DNA from 2 places in the Streptomyces sp. LARHCF249 genome. Region 1 is predicted to be linked to the other one. Evidence: riboswitches for the same ligand, from Rfam matches in the RefSeq annotation. Region 1 holds a riboswitch; the other holds the start of a gene.
The links. A riboswitch is a leader RNA that binds a small molecule or an ion and turns the genes downstream of it on or off. The one in region 1 is predicted to bind ZMP and ZTP.

Region 1 (11,095 bases):
TGCGCGCCCGGCGCATCGAGATGGCCTGGGCGGTGGCGGTGGTGGCGGTCTGGGTCCTCGGGCTGCTGCTGCTCCAGACGTTCATCGTCTTCCTGATCGTCCCGGCGCTCCTGCTCAGCGGCGCCGGCCGGATCAAGCGGCTCCGCGACCGGACCGGCCGCGGCAGCCGCATCGTCGAGTACGTCCTGCGCGGGTACGCCGTCTGGATGCTCGGCAACGTCCTGTGGGGGGTGGTCGCCGGTTTCGCCGACGACCTGGTGAGACCGATGCGCTTCTCGGAATCCGGCTGGTTCCTCCCGTACCTCGGCGAGGTGATCGCGCGGAACCCGCTCGGCATCTTCCTTGAGTGGCCGCTGATGGGGCGGTTCTACGGGGAGGCCTACTCGTGGGTCGCCGTACTCGTCTTCCTCCTGCTCACGACCGTCGCCGGGCTCCAGCGGGGGTACCTCGCCCGGGTCCTGCGCCTGTCGCTGGACCGGGAGGGCTACGCCGCCGGGGCGGGCGACCTGGTGGTGACGGGCCGGCGCTTCGGGCGGGCCCGCGCGCGGATCCAGCGGATCCAGCACGCGCCCCTGGTCCTGTACGACGTGGGCAATCCGTTCTGCGGCGCCGGACAGGCACACCTGCCGTGGCAGCTGTCCGTCGAACTGCGGCCGCGCGGTGGCGGCGAGGCGCAGGAGCTGGACAACGCGCAGATCGTGGACCGGATCCGGCCACGGCTGGAGGCCCTGCGCGTTCCGTCGCCGCACGGCTCCCCGAAGGCGGAGGCCTCCGTGCTGGACCGGCTGCGCGAACTGGTCATCGACGAGTGCGTGTTCCTGCCGGCCGACGGGCTGCCCGACGTCGACTCCCTGGACCTGTCGGACGAGGCGTTCGCCGAGCACCGCGCCGCCGCCGTCGAGGAGGGCGGCGAGCGCCGCCGGCACTTCCTGCGCGTGCGGATCGGCGGCTGGGACGAGAACCTCGTCGTCACCGTCTTCATCCGGGTGCACACGCAGGGCGGCATGCTGATGCTGGAAGTCGCGCCGCACGTGCTGCTGCCCGTCCGGCCGGACTTCCAGCGGGCCGACGACACCGTCCAGCGGCAGCGGCGCAACACCGCCTTCGCCAAGGTGGTCTGGGCGGTCGTGAACGGTGCGGGCGCCCTCGGCCCGGCGCTGCTGGCCCTGGTGCGCGCGGCCCGCATCCCGTGGCGGATGGCCACCGCGGGGCACGGCGTGGCGATTCCGGCGGGGCCGGCCGTCTCCGTACGCGAACTCGCCTCGCAGACCGACGCCTCGCTGTTCCAGCTGATGGACCTGGACCGGTACCTGAAGACGGTCCAGGAGCGGATCGTCGGCGGGGTGGCCGTGGCCCTGCACGAGGCGGGCTGGCACACCAAGGAGTTCGCGGAGCGGGCCGTCAACGTCGCGGAGGGCGCGGTGTTCATCCAATCGGTGCACAACAGCGCCTTCGGCATCGGCGGAGTGAGCCACAACAGCGCCGTCAGCCACCAGGGCCCGGAGCCGGGCCGGGGCACGGGTGCGGGAGCGGGCAAGGGCATGGAGAAGAGGAGAAGCGGTGGCAGCGAGCGGTGGTAGCGGCGGTGGCGGTGGCGGCGGTGCGGATCAGTCCGCGGTACGGATCGGCGACATCCACGGCAGCAGCTTCAGCATCGGCGGCTCCCACAACACCAACAGCACCGTCCACCACGGTGGCGGTACGGGGGACGGCGCGCAGCCGGGCGCCGAGGAACTGCTGGAGGCCGTACGGGAGCTGCGCGCGGCCCTCGTACGCCTGCCCCGCAGCCCCGAACGGGCGGCGCTCGACGGCGAGCTGGACGAGGTGGCGGGCGAGTTGGAGGCGGGCGGAGAGGTGCAGCCGGGCCTGCCGGCCCGGCTGCGCGGGGCGCTGGAGAGATGGGCCCCGCTGGTGGACTCCGTGAGCGCGGCCACCGCCCTGGCCGCCCTGCTGACCCCACTGGGCGGCTGACGGTGGCCGAGGGGGAGGGCGGGGTCCGCTGGAACCCGCGGTCGCAGCGGTGGGAACGGGCGGCGGAGGCCGCTGCGCCGGCCCCGGCTGCACCGCCGGCCCCGGCCGACGCCCCGGTGCCGCCGACCGCACCCCCGGCTGCGACCCCGGATCCCGCCCCGCCCGCGCCCCCGGCCGGCTCCCCGTACTCGTCCCCGCCGGTGCCGCCCCCCGCGCGGCGCCGACGGATGCTGGTGGTGGTGACGGCGGTCGGCGTGGCCGTGCTGGGGGCCGCAGCCGTGGCCGGGTGGCTGTACCTGCGCGACAAGGGCCCCGACTCCGGCCCCGCGGAGGCCGAGTACACGCAGGTGCACGACACGGTGGCCGGTTTCTCGGTCCGCATCCCCCTGGGCTGGGAGGCCAGTCCCGGGGAGACCGCGTACGGGACCGTCTACCGCCCCGCCGGAGGCGACCGGAGCGCGGGGCTCCAGATCTTCCGGGCCGCCGGGGACACGACGACCGCCTGCGAGGTCCTGCGCGAGTCCACCGCGGAACTGAGCACGAACTCCGGCTACCGGGAGATCTCCAGGGAGCCCGTGGACGGTGACGGCTGCGAGCAGGTCTACGAGTACGAGGCCGCCCATGCCGTCGTCCGGCTCGTCGTCGCCTCCGACGACACCCGCTGGGTGGTCATGGTCTACGGCCCCAAGACCGGCGTCCCCCTCGTGCGCGAGCAGCTCGCGACGGCGGTCGGATCCTTCCGGACGGACTGAGCGGGCGCCGGCCCCGTACGGCGCGTCAGCTCTTGTACATGCCGGGCGTGTAGTGCCCCGGCACCATGCGCGTCGTGACGCCGATCCGGTTCCAGACGTTGATCGTCGCGATCACGGCGATCAGCTGGGCCAGTTCGCGCTCCTCGAAGTGCTTCGCGGCCTTCTCGTACACCTCGTCAGGTACGAAGCCGTCGGTCAGGACGGTCACCGCCTCGGTGAGCTCGATCGCGGCGAGCTCCTTCTCCGTGTAGAAGTGCCGCGACTCCTCCCAGGCGCCGAGCTGCACGATCCGCTCGACGCTCTCACCGGCCGCGATGGCGTCCTTGGTGTGCATGTCCAGGCAGAACGCACAGTGGTTGACCTGCGAGGCCCTGATCTTGACGAGTTCGACGAGGGCCGGGTCCAGGCCCTTCTTGGCAGCGATCTCCAGGCCCAGGACCGCCTTGTAGACCTCGGGGGCGAGCTTCGCCATGTGCATGCGGGGGGTGTGCTCGGGCGCGTTCGGTGTGTTCGTCATGTGATCCACCGTAGGAGACAGGCGGCCCGCCGCTATGGTCCATATCCATGACGGAATCCTGGGCCACTTTCGGTGCGGACCTGCACCTCGACCTCTCCGCCGGCCGCGGGCTGCGGGCCGGGCTGGCCGAGGCGCTGCGCGAGGCGGCCCGCAGCGGCCGGCTGGCGGCCGGGACCCGGCTGCCGTCCTCCCGCTCGCTCGCGGCCGACCTGGGGATCGCGCGGAACACGGTCGCGGAGGCCTACGCCGAACTCGTCGCCGAGGGCTGGCTGACGGCCCGCCAGGGTTCCGGCACCAGGGTCGCGGAACGGGCGAGGCCGCGCCGGGCGGCGGCGGCCGTCCGTGTATCCGGCGGCCCGCGTCCCCCGCGCCGCGGGCCCGCGTACAGCCTGCTGCCCGGTTCCCCGGATCTGAGCGGCTTCCCGCGGGCGGCCTGGCTGTCGGCGGCCCGGCGGGCGCTGACCGACGCGCCGAACGAGGCCTTCGGGTACGGACCCGACGGGCGCGGCCGGCCCGAGCTGCGCGAGGCGCTGACCGGGTACCTGGCGCGGGCGCGCGGGGTGTACGCGGATCCCGAGCGGATCGTGCTGTGCGCCGGCTTCGCGCACGGGCTGACCCTGCTGGCCCGGGTGCTGCGGGCGCGGCGGGTGCGGGAGATGGCGGTGGAGGGGTACGGCCTGGACATCCACCGGAACCTGCTCACGGGGGCGGGCCTGCGGACCCGGCCGCTGGGGGTGGACGGGGACGGGGCCCGCACGGGGGAGCTGACCGGCGGGGTCGGCGCCGTCCTGCTGACCCCGGCGCACCAGTTCCCGACCGGCGCCGCCCTGACCCCGGCCCGCCGGGCGGCGGCGGTCGACTGGGCCCGGACCACCGGCGGGTTGATCCTGGAGGACGACTACGACGGGGAGTTCCGCTACGACCGCCAGCCGGTGGGCGCCCTGCAGGGACTGGACCCGGACCGGGTGGTCTACCTCGGCACGGCGAGCAAGTCCCTGGCGCCGGGGCTGCGGATGGGCTGGATGGTGGTCCCGCCGGGGCTGCTGGACGGGGTCCTGGCCGCCAAGGGAGTGAGCGACCGGACCTCCAGCGCGCTGGACCAGCTCACGCTGGCGGAGTTCATCACCTCGGGGGCGTACGACCGCCACGTGCGCGGCATGCGCCTGCGCTACCGGCGCCGCCGGGACGAGCTCGTGGCGGCCGTCGGGGACCGGGTCGGCATCTCGGGGATCGCGGCGGGCCTGCACGCGGTGCTGGACCTTCCCGGGGGGACGGAGAGGTCGGTGCTGCAGTCGGCGGCTTGGCAGGATCTGGCCGTGCAGGGCCTCGCGTGGTTCCGCCACCCGGAGGCGGCCCTCCCCCCGCGCGACGCCCTGGTCGTGGGCTACGGCACCCCTTCGGACAGCGCCTGGACCCCGACCCTGGCCGCGCTCGCGGCGGCCCTGCCGTGAGCTCCGCTGCCGGCGGCGGCGCCCGGGCCGGACCAGGTCAGGCGGCGGGGGCGGGCGCAGGCTCCGGCGGTTCCCCGAAGCGGGCCAGGGCCAGGGAGCCGGTGAGGGCCACCGCGAAGCCGAGGACGGCCAGCCAGGTCAGGCCTTCGCGGGTGCGGTCGCCGAGCCAGGCCACGCCGACCACTGCCGGGCCGACCGTTTCGCCCAGTACCAGGCCGGCCGTTGCCGCCGTCACCGAGCCGCGCTGGAGGGCCGAGGTGAGGAGGAGGAACGCCGCGCCGCCGCCCAGGAGGAGGGCGTACAGGGCGGGGTTGCGCAGGTCCCACACGGAGTCGATGAGGCGGACGGCGACCTCGACGACGCCGAAGCCCGTGCCCGACGCGAAGCCGAGTACCAGCGCCCGCGGCCCGTCCGGGAGCCGGCCCGCCGCCGCGCCGACCAGCAGCACCAGCCCCGCCACCCCCAGCAGCCCCAGCTTCAGCGCGAGCGATCCGGCCCCCGAGCCCTCCTCCCCGGAGGCCAGCCCCAGCATCAGCAGTCCCGCGCACACCACCGCCACCGCGCCCCACTCCGTCCGCGACAGCCGGACCTCCAGCAGCCGGGCCGCGACCACCGCCGTCACCGCCAGGCTCGCGGCCAGGGCCGCCCCGACCGCGTAGATCGGGATGTGGCGCAGCGCGATGATCTGGAGCACGAAGCCCATCGCGTCCAGGCCCAGACCGGCGAGATACCGCCACTGCCGGAGCGCCCGCAGCAGCAGCGCCGGGTCCACCCCGGACCCCGTCCCCGGCTCCGCCGCCCGCGCCGCGACCGCTTGCAGAACGGACGCCGTACCGAAACAGGCCGCCGCACCGAGTGCGCAAATCATCCCAATGAGCACGAACTGACTCTAAGTCACGGATCTGAGGACGGCCGGATTCCATCGGCCGGGGGCCCCGCTCTAGTCTGTCGGCAGCACGCCAGGACCTAGGGGGAGCAGCAGGTATGGACACCAGCAGCACCAACAAGCGCCGTATGCGCTCCGGCGCCGTCGCACTCGGCGGCATGGGCCTGCTCGCGGCCACGCTCGTGGCCTGCGGCAGCAGCAGCGAGCCGGACAAGCGCTGTGCGTCCCGCTCCACGCTGGAACACCTGAACAACAAGGAGTGCAAGAGCGGCGGTACCGGCGCGTACTACTACGGCGGCACCGTCAAGAGCGGCAAGGTCACCGGCGGCAGCTTCGACAAGTCCGCCGTCACCCGCGGCGGCATCGGCGGCCACTCGAGCTCCGGCTCCAGCGGCGGCTGAGGAAACCGGAACCATGCAGCGGCACACCATCGAGCCCCGCCCCGACTGGCAGAAGACCGTCGAGGAACAGGGGCTGATCTACCCCCTCACCCGGTATCCCGACGACTCCCTGCGCCCCTACTGGGACGAGAGCGCGTACTACTCGTTCTCGCTCCCCGAGGTGGAGGCGCTGGAGAACGTGGTCGAGGAGCTGCACGCCATGTGCCTGGCCGCGGCCGCGCACATCGTCGAGCACGACCGGTTCGCGGACCTCGGCATCACCGACCCCAAACTGGCCGCGCTGATCGCCGAGTCCTGGCGCCGCCGTGCCGAACAGCCCTCCCTGTACGGCCGTTTCGACCTGTGCTACGACGGCAGCGGCAGCCCGGCCAAGATGCTGGAGTACAACGCCGACACCCCCACCTCCCTGGTGGAGGCGGCCAGTCCGCAGTGGTTCTGGATGGAGGAACGGTTCCCCGGCGCCGACCAGTGGAACTCCCTCCACGAGCGCCTCGTCGACGCCTGGCGCCGGCAGGCCGAGCTGCTGCCGCCCGGCCCCCTGCACTTCGCGCACTCCGAGACCGACGAGCTCGGCGAGGACCTGATGACGGTGGCCTACCTCCAGGAGACCGCCGAGCAGGCGGGCCTGGACACCCAGGCCCTGTCCGTCGAGCAGATCGGCTGGGACAGCCTGTCCGGCCGCTTCGTGGACGAGAAGCTCCGCTTCATCCGCAGCTGCTTCAAGCTCTACCCCTGGGAGTGGCTGGCCACGGACCAGTTCGGCCCCCAGGTCCTCGGCACCTACGACCACGGCGGCGGCTCCGGCACCACCTGCTGGATCGAGCCGCTGTGGAAGATGCTGCTGTCCAACAAGGCGCTGCTCGCGATCCTGTGGGAGCTCTTCCCGGAGCACCCGAACCTGCTGCCCGCCTACCTCGACGGCCCGCGCGAGCTGGCCGGGGAGGGTGGTTACGCGGCCAAGCCGCTGCTGGGCCGCGAGGGCGCCGGCGTCACCCTCCACGCACCCGGCGGCGAGCCCTTCGCGGCGCGGGACGACGAGAAGTACTGCTTCCAGGGCCTGGCCCCGCTGCCCGACTTCGACGGCAACCGGGTGGTGCTCGGCGCGTGGGTCGTCGAGGACGAGGCGGCGGGGCTCGGCATCCGCGAATCGGCGGGGCCGGTCACGGACGAGTACGCCCGCTTCCTGCCCCACGTCATTCTGTAGAACGCAGCATTCCCCGGGTCAGGAGGACAGGACCGACCGGAGCTGCTCCAGGCCCCAGTCCAGGTCCTCCTTGCTGATCACCAGCGGCGGGGCGATCCGGATCGTCGACCCGTGGGTGTCCTTCACCAGGACGCCCCGTTCCATCAGCTTCTCGGAGATCTCCCGTCCGGTCCCGCGCGACGGGTCGACGTCCACGCCCGCCCACAGCCCCCGCCCCCGTACGGCGGTCACCGCGCCCCCGCCGACCAGCAGGTTCAGCTCCCGGTGCAGGTGGTCGCCGAGCTCTGTGGCGCGCTGCTGGTACTCGCCGGTCTTCAGCATTGCGAGGACCTCCAGGGCGACGGCACAGGCCAGCGGGTTCCCGCCGAAGGTGGACCCGTGCTCGCCCGGCCGGAAGACCCCGAGCACGTCCCGGTCGGCGACCACGGCCGAGACGGGCACCACTCCGCCGCCGAGCGCCTTGCCGAGGATGTACACGTCGGGGACGACCCCCTCGTGCTCGCACGCGAAGGTCCTGCCGGTGCGGCCCAGCCCCGACTGGATCTCGTCCGCCATGAACAGGACGTTCCGCTCGCGCGTGAGCTGCCGTACGCCGCTCAGGTACCCGGCGGGCGGCACGAGCACCCCCGCCTCGCCCTGGATCGGCTCCAGCAGGACGGCCACGGTGTGCGCGGTGACCGCCGACTCCAGCGCGGTCAGGTCGCCGTACGGGACGATCTCGAAGCCGGGGGTGTACGGGCCGTAGTGGTCGCGCGCCTCGTGGTCCGTGGAGAAGGAGACGATCGTCGTCGTCCGGCCGTGGAAGTTGTTCGCCGCGACCACGATCTTGGCGTGGCCGTCCGGGACGCCCTTGACCTCGTACCCCCACTTGCGGGCGGTCTTCACGGCCGTCTCCACGGCCTCCGCGCCCGTGTTCATGGGCAGCACCATCTCCTTGCCGCACAGCGCGGCGAGTTCGGCGCAGAAGTCGGCGAAGCGGTCGTGGAAGAAGGCGCGCGAGGTGAGCGTGACGCGGTCCAGCTGCGCGTGGGCGGCGTCCAGCAGACGGCGGTTGCCGTGCCCGAAGTTGAGCGCCGAGTAGCCGGCGAGCATGTCCAGGTACCGGCGGCCCTCCACGTCGGTCATCCACGCGCCGTCCGCGGACGCGACGACGACGGGCAGCGGGTGGTAGGTGTGCGCGCTGTGCGCGTCGGCGGAGCGGATGGCATCAGCAGTTGTCGACACGGGGTCTCCGATCGTCCGTCAGGCCTGTGACGAGGGTGGCGTCACTGTCCATCCTCGCTCGCGGAAGCGACGGAGAAACCTTTCTTGCGGCGCGCCCTGCCGCGCCCGCTAAGGTGGTCGGTACGCACGGCGACTGGCGTACGGAGAACGAACTCCGGGGGAGTCGTGCGCGCTCGACCGCACACAGGGCCGCTCGCCTGGGCCTCGCGGGGTACCGATCACATCGACCCCGGAGGAGCCCGCCATGTCCGCGAGCCGCCATCCCGCCCTTTTCGCGACCGACCCCGAGCTGGCGTCGTTCGTCGCGGCGGAGGAAACCCTGCAGGCCGAGACCCTGCGCCTGATCCCCAGTGAGAACTACGTGTCCGCCGCCGTCCTCGAGGCCTCGGGCACGGTGCTGCAGAACAAGTACAGCGAGGGCTATCCGGGCCGGCGCTACTACGAGGGCCAGCAGAACATCGACCGGGTCGAGGCGCTGGCCGTCGAGCGGGCGAAGGGCCTGTTCGGGGTGGACCACGCCAACGTCCAGCCGTACTCCGGCTCGCCCGCGAACCTGGCCGTCTACCTGGCCTTCGCGAAGCCGGGCGACACGGTGATGGGCATGGCGCTGCCGATGGGCGGGCACCTCACGCACGGCTGGGGCGTCTCGGCGACGGGGTCGTGGTTCCGGGGCGTGCAGTACGGGGTCCAGCCCGGCACCGGACTGATCGACTACGACGCGGTGCGCGACCTGGCCCTTGCCGAGCGCCCGAAGATCATCTTCTGTGGCGGCACGGCGCTGCCCCGCACGATCGACTTCGCCGCCTTCGCGTCGATCGCGGAGGAGGCGGGCGCGGTCCTGGTCGCGGACGTGGCCCACATCGCGGGTCTGATCGCCGGCGGGGCGCACCCGTCCCCGGCGGGTCATGCGGACGTGATCTCGACGACCACGCACAAGACGCTGCGGGGGCCGCGGGGCGCGATGCTGATGTGCCGGGAGGAGCACGCGAAGGCCATCGACAAGGCCGTGTTCCCCGGGCTCCAGGGCGGGCCGCACAACCAGACGACCGCCGGTATCGCGGTCGCGCTGCACGAGGCGGCGCAGCCGGCCTTCGTCTCGTACGCGCACGCGGTCGTGGCCAATGCCAAGGCCCTGGCGGAGGCCCTGCTGGCGCGGGGCTTCGACCTGGTGTCGGGCGGTACGGACAACCACCTGATCCTGATGGACCTCACCTCGCGGGACGTACCGGGCAAGGTGGCGGCCAAGGCGCTGGACCGGGCGGGGATCGTGGTGAACTACAACACGGTGCCGTTCGACCCGCGCAAGCCGTTCGATCCGTCGGGGATCCGGATCGGCACGCCGTCGCTGACGTCCCGCGGGCTGGGCGCGGCCCACATGGCGCAGGTCGCCGAGTGGATCGCGCGGGCCGTCGACGCCGCGGCCAAGCCGGACGAGGCCGCGCTCGCGGCGATCCGGGCCGAGGTCGCGGACCTGATGGCCGCGCACCCGGCCCCGGGGCTCCCGCTGTCCTGACCCTGCGGCCCGCCCCGGCCCGACCGGAAAGCGGTCGCTTGGCCGGGGCGGGATCCGGACGGTGCGCTACCGGGCGGTACCGCGGCCCGGCACGGGACGGCCCGCCGCGACCCGGAAGGATCCGGCCAGCGGAGGGCCCGAGCCCGCCCCCGCACCTGAGAGAATGAAGCCATGGCTTCTGATCGTCCTCGCGCGCTCTCCGGCATCCAGCCCACCTCAGGCTCGTTCCACCTCGGGAACTACCTCGGTGCCATCCGCCAGTACGTCGCCCTCCAGGAGACGCACGACGCGTTCTACATGGTCGTCGACCTGCACGCGATCACCATGCCGCAGGATCCGAAGGATCTGCGCGCGAACACCCGCCTCTCCGCCGCGCAGCTCCTCGCCGCCGGCCTGGACCCCGAGCGCTGCACGCTCTTCATCCAGAGCCACGTGCCCGAGCACGCGCAGCTCGGCTGGGTCATGAACTGCATCACCGGCTTCGGCGAGGCCAGCCGGATGACCCAGTTCAAGGACAAGTCCGCCAAGCAGGGGGCCGGCAACGCCACCGTCGGGCTGTTCACGTACCCGATCCTCCAGGTCGCCGACATCCTGCTCTACCAGGCGAACGCCGTCCCGGTCGGCGAGGACCAGCGCCAGCACATCGAGCTGACCCGCGACCTGGCCGAGCGCTTCAACCAGCGCTTCGGCCCGACCTTCACCCTCCCCGCCGCGCACATCGTCAAGGAGGTCGCGAAGATCTACGACCTCCAGGACCCGGCGATCAAGATGTCGAAGTCCGCGTCGTCGCCCAAGGGCCTGATCAACCTCCTCGACGAGCCCAAGGTCACCGAGAAGAAGATCAAGAGCGCGGTCACCGACACCGAGGCCGAGATCCGTTTCGACACGGAGAAGAAGCCCGGCGTCAGCAACCTGCTCACGATCTACTCCACGCTCACCGGTGAGACGGTGCCCGCCCTGGAGGCCCGCTACGAGGGCAAGGGCTACGGCGCGCTGAAGACCGACCTGGCCGGTGTGATGGTCGATTTCGTCACACCCTTCAAGCAGCGCACCCAGGAATACCTGGACGACCCGGAAACGCTGGACTCCATCCTGGCCAAGGGCGCGGAGAAGGCCCGCGCGGTGGCCGCCGAGACCCTCGCGCAGGCGTACGACCGCCTCGGATTCCTGCCCGCC
Region 2 (9,821 bases), on a different contig from region 1:
GCCAACCTGGCCGGCACCCGGTACGTCGGCGCCGTCCAACTCGTCTCCACCATCCTGAAGTTCGCCCCGCTGCTGCTCGTCGCCGTGGGCGGCCTGTTCTTCTTCGACCCGGCCAACCTCGGCCCCTTCCGCGCCACCGACCAGAGCGCCCTCGGGGCCGTCTCCGCCTCCGCCTCGATCCTGCTCTTCAGCTACCTGGGCGTCGAGTCCGCCGCCGTCAGCGCAGGCGAGGTGCGCGACCCCGCGCGCAACGTCGGCCGGGCCACCATCCTCGGCACCATCGGCGCGGCCACCGTCTACCTGCTGGGCACCCTCGCCGTCTTCGGCCTGGTCGCCCACGACACCCTCGTCTCCTCCCAGGCCCCCTTCACCGACGCCGTCAACGCCATGTTCTCCGCGGAGGGAGGGGCCGGCGGGACCTGGGGCGGCACGGTGGTCGCCTGCGCCGCCGTGATCTCGATGGTCGGCGCCCTCAACGGCTGGACCCTGCTCAGCGCGCAGACCCCGTACGCCGCGGCCAAGGACGGGCTCTTCCCGAAGGTCTTCGAGACGAAGCGGCGCGGGGTCCCGGTGGTCGGCGTGGTCGTCACCGTCGTCCTCGCCTCCGCGCTGACGGTCTACAACACCGCATTTCCCGGTGAGGGGGCCGGCTCGCAGGGGGTCTTCGAGATCCTGGTGCTCGTCACCACCTTCACCGCCACCGTCCCGTACCTGCTCTCCACCGCCGCCCAGCTCTACTTCCTGCTCTCGGGACAGTCCGAGCGCGTCCACCGCGGGCGCCTGATCCGCGACGGCGCCCTCGCCGGCCTGGCCTTCGCCTTCTCCATGTGGCTGGTGGCGGGCTCCGGCTACGCCGCCGTCTACCAGGGCGTGCTCTTCCTCTTCGCGGGGGTCGCGGTCTATGCCGTGATGGCCGCCCGCAGGAGGCGCGCAGCGGTCTCACCCGCGGGGTAATTTGGAAGGAGAGGACAGCAAGGGGGGCTCTAAGGGGTCGCCATGTCCGCGATCAGCAACACCATCGACATCGACCGCAGGCCCGAGGACGTCTACTCCTACGTCACGGACCCCACGCACCTGCCCGAGTGGCAGGACAGCGCCGTGTCCGCCGTTCCCATGGGCGACCTCCCCGTCCACGTCGGTTCGAAGGTCATCGTCACCCGGCAGATCGGCAAGCGCAGGATCCCCACGACCATGGAGTTCACGGAGCTCGACCCGCCGAGAAGCTGGCACATCCACGGCGTGGACGGGCCGGTCCGGCCGGACGTACGGGGCCGCATCGAACCCCTCGACGGCGGGGCCCGCTCCCGCGTCACCCTGTCCGTCGACTTCGAGGGCCACGGCATGGGCAGGGCCCTGGTCCCCCTCGTGGTCAAGCCCATGATGCGCAAGGAGATGCCCCGGGGCGAGGAGAAGCTCAAGCACCTGCTGGAGCACTCCGCGAGCTGACTTCCCGGCTGACTTCCCGGCTGACTTCCCGAGCTGACTTCCCGACCTGACTTCCCGACCCGACCCCGCACGTCGTCCCGGGCGCCTGAAAACGGGGTGCTTCGGGGTGCGTGGTGTGCCCACACTGGGCGCCCACGCACCCGGACTCCCGAGGACATCCACGCCCGTGCAGGCTGCCGTCACCGTCACTCCCGCCCAGATCCCCGAACTGCTCCTCGGCCTCGCCACCGTGCGGCCCGTGTTCCTCTGGGGCGCGCCCGGCATCGGCAAGTCCTCGCTGGTACGGAAGTTCGCCGACTCGCTCGGCCTGGAATGCGTCAGCCTGCTCGGCACCCAGCTCGCCCCCGAGGACCTGATCGGCGTACCGCAGGTCCGTGACGGCCGGTCCGTCTTCTGCCCGCCCGAGGCCATCGCCCGCGACGAGCCGTACTGCCTCTTCCTCGACGAGCTCAACGCCGCGGGCCCCGATGTCCAGAAGGCCTTCTACTCGCTGATCCTGGACCGCCGGATCGGCTCCTACGAGCTGCCCGCGGGCTCCATCGTCATCGGCGCGGGCAACCGCGCCACCGACAACGCGCTGGCCCGGCCGATCGCCTCCGCCCTCGTCAACCGCCTCACCCACGTCCACCTGCAGGTGTCCGCGCGGGACTGGCTGGTCTGGGCCGGCGAGAACGGCATCCACCCCTGGGTCACCGACTACCTCACGGACCGCCCCGACCACCTCTGGTCGCAGCCGCCCAAGACGGAAGAGGCGTTCTCCACGCCGCGCTCCTGGCACATGCTCTCCGACGCCCTGCACTCCTTCGGGACGGGCCTGGACGAGCAGACCCTGAAGGTCGTCGCGCACGGCACCCTCACCCCCGCGCACGCCGTCTCCTTCTGCGGCTACGCCAAGATCGTCCGCCATACCTTCGGCATCGAGGCGATCATCAAGGGCGACGCGAGCTGGCCGCGCCGCCTGGAGGACCGGGACCTGCTGTACTACCTGGCGGAGGCCTTCCGGGGGCGGCTGGTCAAGGAACTCCCCGCCGACAAGAGCCATGTCTCGCCCGCCCTGCGCGAGACCGCCTACCGGGCCAAGTCGCTGCTCGTGCAGCTCGCCGAGATCTCCGTCGAGGTCGCCCAGACCGTCATCGCCGACGACGCCGACGGTCTGCCGGTGCTGCCCGGCTGGTTCCTGATCGAGGCCGCACGCGACATGCCCCGCCTGGTCGAGGCCCGCCGGTGAGCCGGACCTCGCGGAGCAAGGCGGCCAAGGCGGCCACGGCCGATCCGGCCGCACAGGCCTTCGCCGAGGGCCTGGCCCTGGTCAAGCGGAACCCGGCGCTCGGTGCGGTGAACGGCAAGATCTGCCGCGGGACCGGATGCGCGGCCACCCCCGCCGGGGGGCTGGTCGCCGTCACCTCCAACGGCATCCTGCACGTCCACCCCACCAAACGGGCCGATCCCCGGGAATGGGCCTGGGCGATCGCCCACGCCCTGCTCCACCTGGGCTTCGGCCACGTCCCGGCCGCCAAGGAGGACGACCGCTCCCAGCCCGACCGCTTCGACCTCGCCGCGCGGTGCACCGTCGTGAACCGCTTCCTGCTGACCTTCCCGGTCGGCCGGGCCCCGGACCACCTCCCGGCCGAATACCCCGGCGGGGACGAGGAGCTGCTCGCCGCCCGCTGGCGCCGCGACGGCATCCCGCCCGCCTACGAGAACTGCGGCACCGCCGGGGACCACCCCGACCAGGTCCTGGTCGGCTGGCCGACCCCGGCCCTCGCGGTCCCCGACTGGGAGACCGCCTTCGCGCACGCCCTCACCCGGGCCGTCTCCGCCACCATGGCCGCGGCCGGCGGCCACGAGGGCCGCACTCAGCGCCCGTGGGACCGCGCGCTGAACTGGTTCGTCTCCTCGTACCCGCTGCTCGGAGGGCTGGCGGCCGGGCTGACCGTCGTCGCCGACGCGGACCTGGCCCGCGCCCAGGACATCGCCATCGCCGCCGTCAGCGCCACCGCCGGGGAGATCTACATCAACCCGCTGCGCACCTTCGACGACGAGGAGTGGCGGTTCATCCTGGCCCACGAGATGCTGCACGCCGCCCTTCGCCACGGCGAGCGCCGCGGAGCCCGCGATCCGTACCTGCACAACGTCGCCGCGGACTACGTCGTCAACGGCTGGCTGGTCGAGATGGGGGTCGGCAGCATGCCGGAGGGCCTGCTGTACGACCCGCTGCTGAAGGGGCTCTCGGTCGAGGAGGTCTACGAACGGATCACCGTCGACCTGCGCCGCATGCGACGGCTCGCGACGCTGCGCGGCAAGGGCGCCGGGGACATCCTGGGCGAGCCGCTCGCGCACGGCGCCGGGCGCCCGTACGCGGACCTCGACGAGTTCTACCGGCGCGGCCTGGTCCAGGGCTTCGACCTGCACGTGCACGGGGAGCGCGGCCTGCTGCCCGCCGGACTGATCCAGGAGATCCGGGCGCTGGCCCACCCGCCGGTGCCGTGGGACGCGAAGCTCGCCCGCTGGTTCGACGAGTACGTGCCGCGCCCCGAGCCCGTGCGGTCGTACGCGCGCCCGGCCCGCCGCCAGGCCTCCACCCCGGACATTCCGCGAGCGGGCAGGTACTTTCCGCCCCAGGAGCTGGCCCGCTGCACGTTCGGCGTGGTGCTGGACACGTCGGGTTCGATGGACACCGCCCTGCTCGGCAAGGCGCTGGGCGCCATCGCCTCGTACGCGGAAGCCCGCGACGTACCGGCCGCCCGCGTCGTCTTCTGCGACGCGGCGCCGTACGACGCGGGCTATCTGCCACCGATCGAGATCGCGGGCCGGGTGAAGGTCCGCGGCCGCGGCGGCACCGAGCTGCAGCCGGGCATCGACCTGCTGCACCGGGCGGAGGACTTCCCGCCCGGGGCCCCGGTCCTCGTGATCACGGACGGCTGGTGCGACACCCTGCGGATCCGGCGCGAACACGCCTTCCTGATCCCGCAGGGTGCCTCCCTGCCGTTCGCACCCCGAGGGCCGGTCTTCCGACTGGCCTGAGGGCTTAGTCGAGGTAGTCGCGCAGCACCTGCGAACGCGACGGGTGGCGCAGCTTCGACATGGTCTTGGACTCGATCTGGCGGATGCGCTCACGGGTGACCCCGTACACGCGGCCGATCTCGTCCAGGGTCTTCGGCTGGCCGTCGTTGAGGCCGTAGCGCATGGAGACCACGCCCGCCTCGCGCTCGGAGAGCGTGCCCAGGATCGACTGGAGCTGCTCCTGGAGGAAGGTGAAGGAGACCGCGTCGGCCGGCACGACCGCCTCGGAGTCCTCGATGAGGTCACCGAACTCGCTGTCGCCCTCCTCACCCAGGGGGGTGTGCAGGGAGATCGGCTCGCGGCCGTACTTCTGGACCTCGATGACCTTCTCGGGGGTCATGTCGAGTTCCTTGCCCAGCTCCTCCGGGGTGGGCTCGCGGCCCAGGTCCTGGAGCATCTGGCGCTGCACGCGGGCGAGCTTGTTGATGATCTCGACCATGTGGACGGGGATGCGGATGGTGCGCGACTGGTCGGCCATGGCACGCGTGATCGCCTGCCGGATCCACCAGGTCGCGTACGTGGAGAACTTGAAGCCCTTGGTGTAGTCGAACTTCTCCACGGCGCGGATCAGGCCGACGTTGCCCTCCTGGATCAGGTCCAGGAAGAGCATGCCGCGGCCGGTGTAGCGCTTGGCGAGGGAGACCACGAGGCGGAGGTTGGCCTCCAGCAGGTGGTTCTTCGCGCGGCGGCCGTCCTCGACGAGGATCTCCAGCTCGCGCTTGAAGGCGGGCTTGTGGTCCTCCTCCTCTTCGAGCTTGTACTCGGAGAACAGGCCCGCCTCGATGCGCTTGGCGAGCTCGACCTCCTGCTCGGCGTTGAGGAGCGGCACCTTGCCGATGAGCTTGAGGTAGTCCTTGACGGGGTCGGCGGTGGCGCCGGCCACCATGACCGTCTGCGCCGGGGCGTCGTCCTCGTCGTCGTCGGACAGCACGAAGCCCTGGGCGCCCCCGGTCTTGGGGGTCTCCTCCTCGGCCTCGTCGGCGAGGTCCTCGGCTGCCCAGTCCTCGCCCTCGACCGCGGGCGTCTCGCCCTCGTCGGCGTCCTTGGCGCTGGTCTTCTTGGCCGCCGTCTTCTTGGTGGCGGTCTTCTTCGCGGCGGTCGCGGTCTTCTTGACGGTGCGCTTCTTCGGCTCGGCGGCGGCCTCGGCCGTCGCCTCGTCCTCGGTGGCCGACGGAGCGGATATCGCCGCAGCGGTGGCCGGGGGCGCGGCGGCCGCGGTCTTGCGCGCGCCGATGGGGCGCGGCGCCGCGGCGGCCTTCTTGGCCACGGTGCGGGCGGGGGCGGCGGCTGCCTTGCGGGGCTTCTTGGCAGCAGCCTTGGTGGCGGGGGCGGCGCTGACGTGGAGGGCGACACCCTCCTCGTCCAGGACCTGGTTCAGGCTGCGCAGGACCCGCTTCCACTGGTCCACCGGGATGCGGCCGGCCTCGAAGGCCTGGCGCACGTCGTCACCGTTGATGTGACCCTGCTCGCGGCCGCGCTCGACGAGCGCGACGAGGGCCTCCGATTCGGCGATCTCCGGAGGGAACGTACGGGACGGGCTGAGCGACACAAGGAGCCTCTCGTTGCGAACAGATAAGGGTGGGCGGGACATCATCGCGCGAACTCGGGAAACAGACCCGAGGGGGGTCTGTATTCCGGGGCCGCGCGATGACACCTGTCGGTTCATCGCATGCCCGAGTCGATTCGTTACGCGCTGAATTGAGTGACCTGCGCCACGCTGTGCCCGCGCAACCAAATCCGAGCCCATCCGTCCGCCCCCGACGGTCGGCCCGTTGTGCGGGCTCCGACGCGGAAGCGGGCGGTGCGCGCGACGAACGGGCCTTCGCGCGCGATCTGTTCGTGCAGGTCGCGCAACCGGTCCCGGTACTGCCCGACCGTGAAGCCGGGCACCATCCAGATCACCTTCCGGAGAAAGTAGATCACGGCTCCGATGTCGTGGAACTCCGTGCGCAGCCGTTCCGCCCGCAGATCGACGGCTTCGAGGCCGGCCTTCGTGGCGTCGGTCACCCCGTCTCCCCCCCCAGCTACCTCCCCCGGGGAGCTGCCCGGGGGGCCGGGCCGCCGCCGACGGGGGCGGTGGACGCGTCATGCACCCATCGTCGCAGGTCGTGTGCCGGTGAGCCACCGGATGTGTCGACTACAGTGGATGCGGGCCGTGACTGGCGTTCGGGTGGATCACCACCGGGGAGCGGCCCGGCGTACGTCTCGTACGCCGACTGCCGCGCGCCTGGGCGAACCGCGAACCGCGACCGCGTACCGCAGCGACGTTCAGGAGACCCCGTGACGACTGCCCAGACTGCCCCTGCCTCTGCCCAGCTGATGGACGGCACCGCCCTCGCCCGCCGCATCTCGGAGCAGACCGCCGCCTACGCGGCGAAGATCACCGAGCGCACCGGCACCGCGCCCTGCCTCGCGACCGTGCTGGTCGGTGAGGACCCCGCCTCCGTGACCTACGTGCGCATGAAGCAGAACCGCTGCGCCAAGGCCGGGATCACCTCCCGCCACGTGGAGCTGCCGGCCGAGACCACCACCGAGGAACTGGTCGCCACCCTCACCGCGCTCTCCGAGGACCCGGAGATCAGCGGCATCCTGCTCCAGCACCCCGTCCCGCACCACATCGACGAGCGCGCCGCCTTCGAGGCCATCGCCCCCGGCAAGGACGTCGACGGGGTCACCATGCACTCCTTCGCCGCCATGGGCTTCGGACTGCCGGGCTTCGTCTCCTGCACCCCCGGCGGCATCATGCGCCTGCTCGCCGCCTACGACGTGGACCTCACCGGCAAGCACGCCGTGGTCGTCGGCCGCAGCGCCATCCTGGGCAAGCCGGCCGGGATGCTGCTGCTGGAGCAGAACGCCACCGTCACCTACTGTCACTCCCGCACCCAGGACCTTCCCTCGATCGTGCGCCAGGCCGACGTGCTGGTCGCCGCCGTCGGCAAGGCCGAGTTCATCCGCGGCGAGGACATCAAGCCGGGCGCGGTCGTCCTGGACGCCGGCTACAACGAGGGGAACGTCGGCGACGTGCACTTCGAGTCCGCCGCCGCCCGCGCCTCGCTGATCACGCCGGTACCGGGCGGGGTCGGCCCGATGACCATCGCCGTACTGCTCGAGCAGACCGTCCAGGCCGCCGCCGCGCAGGCCGGGCTGGCCCTCGCCGACCTCTGAGCCCAGCCGAGCCGAACGCCCCGGGCCCCTGGGTCCGGGGCGTTCCGGTCTGCTCAGATCCCGGCGGTGGCAGCCTCCCGGGCCGCGGCCACGATGGGGGAGGCGCGGAACTCCCGGGCCAGGGCGTCCAGCGGGCCGCTGTCCAGCCGGTGCGGGTCCGGGTGCCCGCCCTCCGCGGCGGCCGCCCGCCGCCGGCAGGCCGCGGCGAGCATGGCGGCGTCCGCGACCACGGCGGCCCGGGCCTCGTCCAGTCCCTGCCCGCGCGCCGCCTCGTACGCGGTACGCCGCACGGCGGGATCGAACCAGGAGGCCAGCGCCAGGATGCCGTCGTCGATCACGGACTCGCGGTGGACGAGGCGGATCCCGACCGGCGTCCACCAGACCAGCGGCACGGTCCGCGCCCGGGCGCCCGCGCACCCGCGCAGCGCCTTCCACAGCGGACGCAGCCGCCGGTACCGGCTGAAGTCCTGCCAGGCCGCCGACCCGCCGACCAGCGGCACGATGAACCCCGTACCGATCAACAGGGCCGCCCCGGAGGCCAGCGACAGGGCCACGTCCGCCGGGACCACCCAGTCCCGGCCGGCCCAGCAGGCCGCCACCGAGGCCCACTTCGAGGCGAGGTAGGCCAGGTCCAGCAGGCCGCCGCACACGATCAGCGCCAGCCCGGTGCGCAGCGGGCGCAGCGAACGGTCCGCGCGCCACAGCCACTTGCCGCACAGCAGGGTCAGCGCCGAGGTCCCGACGGTGTGGGCCAGCAGGAAGCAGACGATCATCTCGCGGATCCACGGCGTCGTGGCGTAGTACGTGTCCAGGTCCCGGACCCGTTCCACCGGCGCGTCGCCGATCACGAACAGCACGACGATCGCCACGGTCACCGCGCCGAAGACGGCCACCGTCAGCCGGGTGGCCCGCCGTACGGCCGCGGGCGGGCCGCCGCCCCACTGCAGGACCAGGACCACGCACGCCCCCGAGAAGACGGTGATCAGGCCGAACACCAGCGGCGCGGAGAAGTTCACCACGCCGGTGAGCCGGTTGACCGTGGAGATCGTCGACGGCGACGCCAGGAACGTGAGCGGGGCGCCCACGACGAGCAGCGCGCACGCGGCCCGGTTCAGCGGCTGGTCCCCGCCCCGCCGCAGCGTCGGCGCCTTGATCAGCAGGGCCAGGAGCATGACGGATCCCGGCAGGAAGCGCAGGATCCCCTCGCTCACCGGGCCTGACCGACGGGGTCGGCCGGGCCGACCGGGTCCACCGGGTCCACCGGGTCCACCGGGTCGGGCGCCACCGGTCCGGACGGGCCCGGCACCGGGCCGAGCCCGGCGACGGCCCGCTCGGCGGCGGTGAGCGGCGGGGCCTTGAGCGCGCCCCGATCAGAGGCGCGCAGTACGTGCCAGACCACCGACGGGTGGAGCCAGTGGGTGGGAGCGCTGCTCATGGTGAGCACCTTGAACAGGGCGGCGGTGAGCGCCTCGTGGGTGGTGGCGCCCGTCATCAGCCGGTTGACGTAGCCGTTGAGCAGGCCCGTCCCGGCGCGCGGCTTCATCCCCGTGGCCCCCGGATAGAGGATGTCCTGCGAGGTGGCGAGCTCCCAGGCGGTGCTCACCTGGGGGGCGATCGCGCGCTGCGCCTCGCGGCCGAAGCCGGGGTGGGCGAGCCCCTTCTGCCGGAGCAGGGAGCGGACGGCCAGCAGCCCCTGCGCGGCGACCGTCATGCCCTGGCCGTACAGCGGGTTGAAGGTGGCCACCGAGTCGCCCACCGCGAAGAAGCCGTCCGGCAGTTCGGCCTTCTCGAAGTAGATCCGGCGGTTGGCGGTGCCCTGGGTGACGGCGACGTCCGTCAGGGGCTTCTTCCCCTCGAGGAGTTCGCCGACGAGCGGGTCCCGGATGCCCTTCGCGAAGGGGATGAACCGGTCGGGGTCGCCGGTCGGCTGGCCGCCGCGGGTACCCGAGAGGGTGGCCTGCCACTGGCCGTCCTCGATGGGCACGATCGTGGCCGTCTGCCCGGGGACGGGCACCCTGGGGTCCGACTGCACGTTGACGATGGGGAAGCCCATCTCGTGGGCGCCGGCCGGGGCTTGGAAGATCCTCGTCGCGTAGACGAGGCCGGAGTCGACCTCGGCCTGCCGGATGCCGGTCACGCCCAGGGCC

Region 2: another riboswitch for ZMP and ZTP. It lies ahead of ACIPUC_RS16550 (bifunctional 5,10-methylenetetrahydrofolate dehydrogenase/5,10-methenyltetrahydrofolate cyclohydrolase); the one in region 1 lies ahead of ACIPUC_RS27340 (serine hydroxymethyltransferase).

Annotation. Positions count from the first base shown of each region.
Region 1 covers NZ_JBIXJQ010000010.1:152,751-163,845, forward strand. Annotated here, with positions in the region: gene ACIPUC_RS27295 (hypothetical protein) at 1-1,580, shown strand, start outside; gene ACIPUC_RS27300 (hypothetical protein) at 1,561-1,971, shown strand; gene ACIPUC_RS27305 (hypothetical protein) at 1,974-2,723, shown strand; gene ACIPUC_RS27310 (carboxymuconolactone decarboxylase family protein) at 2,749-3,240, opposite strand; gene pdxR (MocR-like pyridoxine biosynthesis transcription factor PdxR) at 3,288-4,691, shown strand; gene ACIPUC_RS27320 (hypothetical protein) at 4,729-5,559, opposite strand; gene ACIPUC_RS27325 (hypothetical protein) at 5,676-5,978, shown strand; gene ACIPUC_RS27330 (glutathionylspermidine synthase family protein) at 5,992-7,182, shown strand; gene rocD (ornithine--oxo-acid transaminase) at 7,201-8,406, opposite strand; ZMP/ZTP riboswitch at 8,526-8,616, shown strand; gene ACIPUC_RS27340 (serine hydroxymethyltransferase) at 8,651-9,919, shown strand; gene trpS (tryptophan--tRNA ligase) at 10,091-11,095, shown strand, end outside.
Region 2 covers NZ_JBIXJQ010000005.1:348,402-358,222, forward strand. Annotated here, with positions in the region: gene ACIPUC_RS16520 (amino acid permease) at 1-954, shown strand, start outside; gene ACIPUC_RS16525 (SRPBCC family protein) at 997-1,446, shown strand; gene ACIPUC_RS16530 (ATP-binding protein) at 1,613-2,674, shown strand; gene ACIPUC_RS16535 (vWA domain-containing protein) at 2,671-4,470, shown strand; gene ACIPUC_RS16540 (RNA polymerase sigma factor) at 4,475-6,058, opposite strand; partial or broken gene ACIPUC_RS16545 (SAM-dependent methyltransferase) at 6,286-6,555, opposite strand; ZMP/ZTP riboswitch at 6,655-6,749, shown strand; gene ACIPUC_RS16550 (bifunctional 5,10-methylenetetrahydrofolate dehydrogenase/5,10-methenyltetrahydrofolate cyclohydrolase) at 6,829-7,674, shown strand; gene ACIPUC_RS16555 (DUF6545 domain-containing protein) at 7,728-8,885, opposite strand; gene ACIPUC_RS16560 (NAD(P)/FAD-dependent oxidoreductase) at 8,882-9,821, opposite strand, start outside.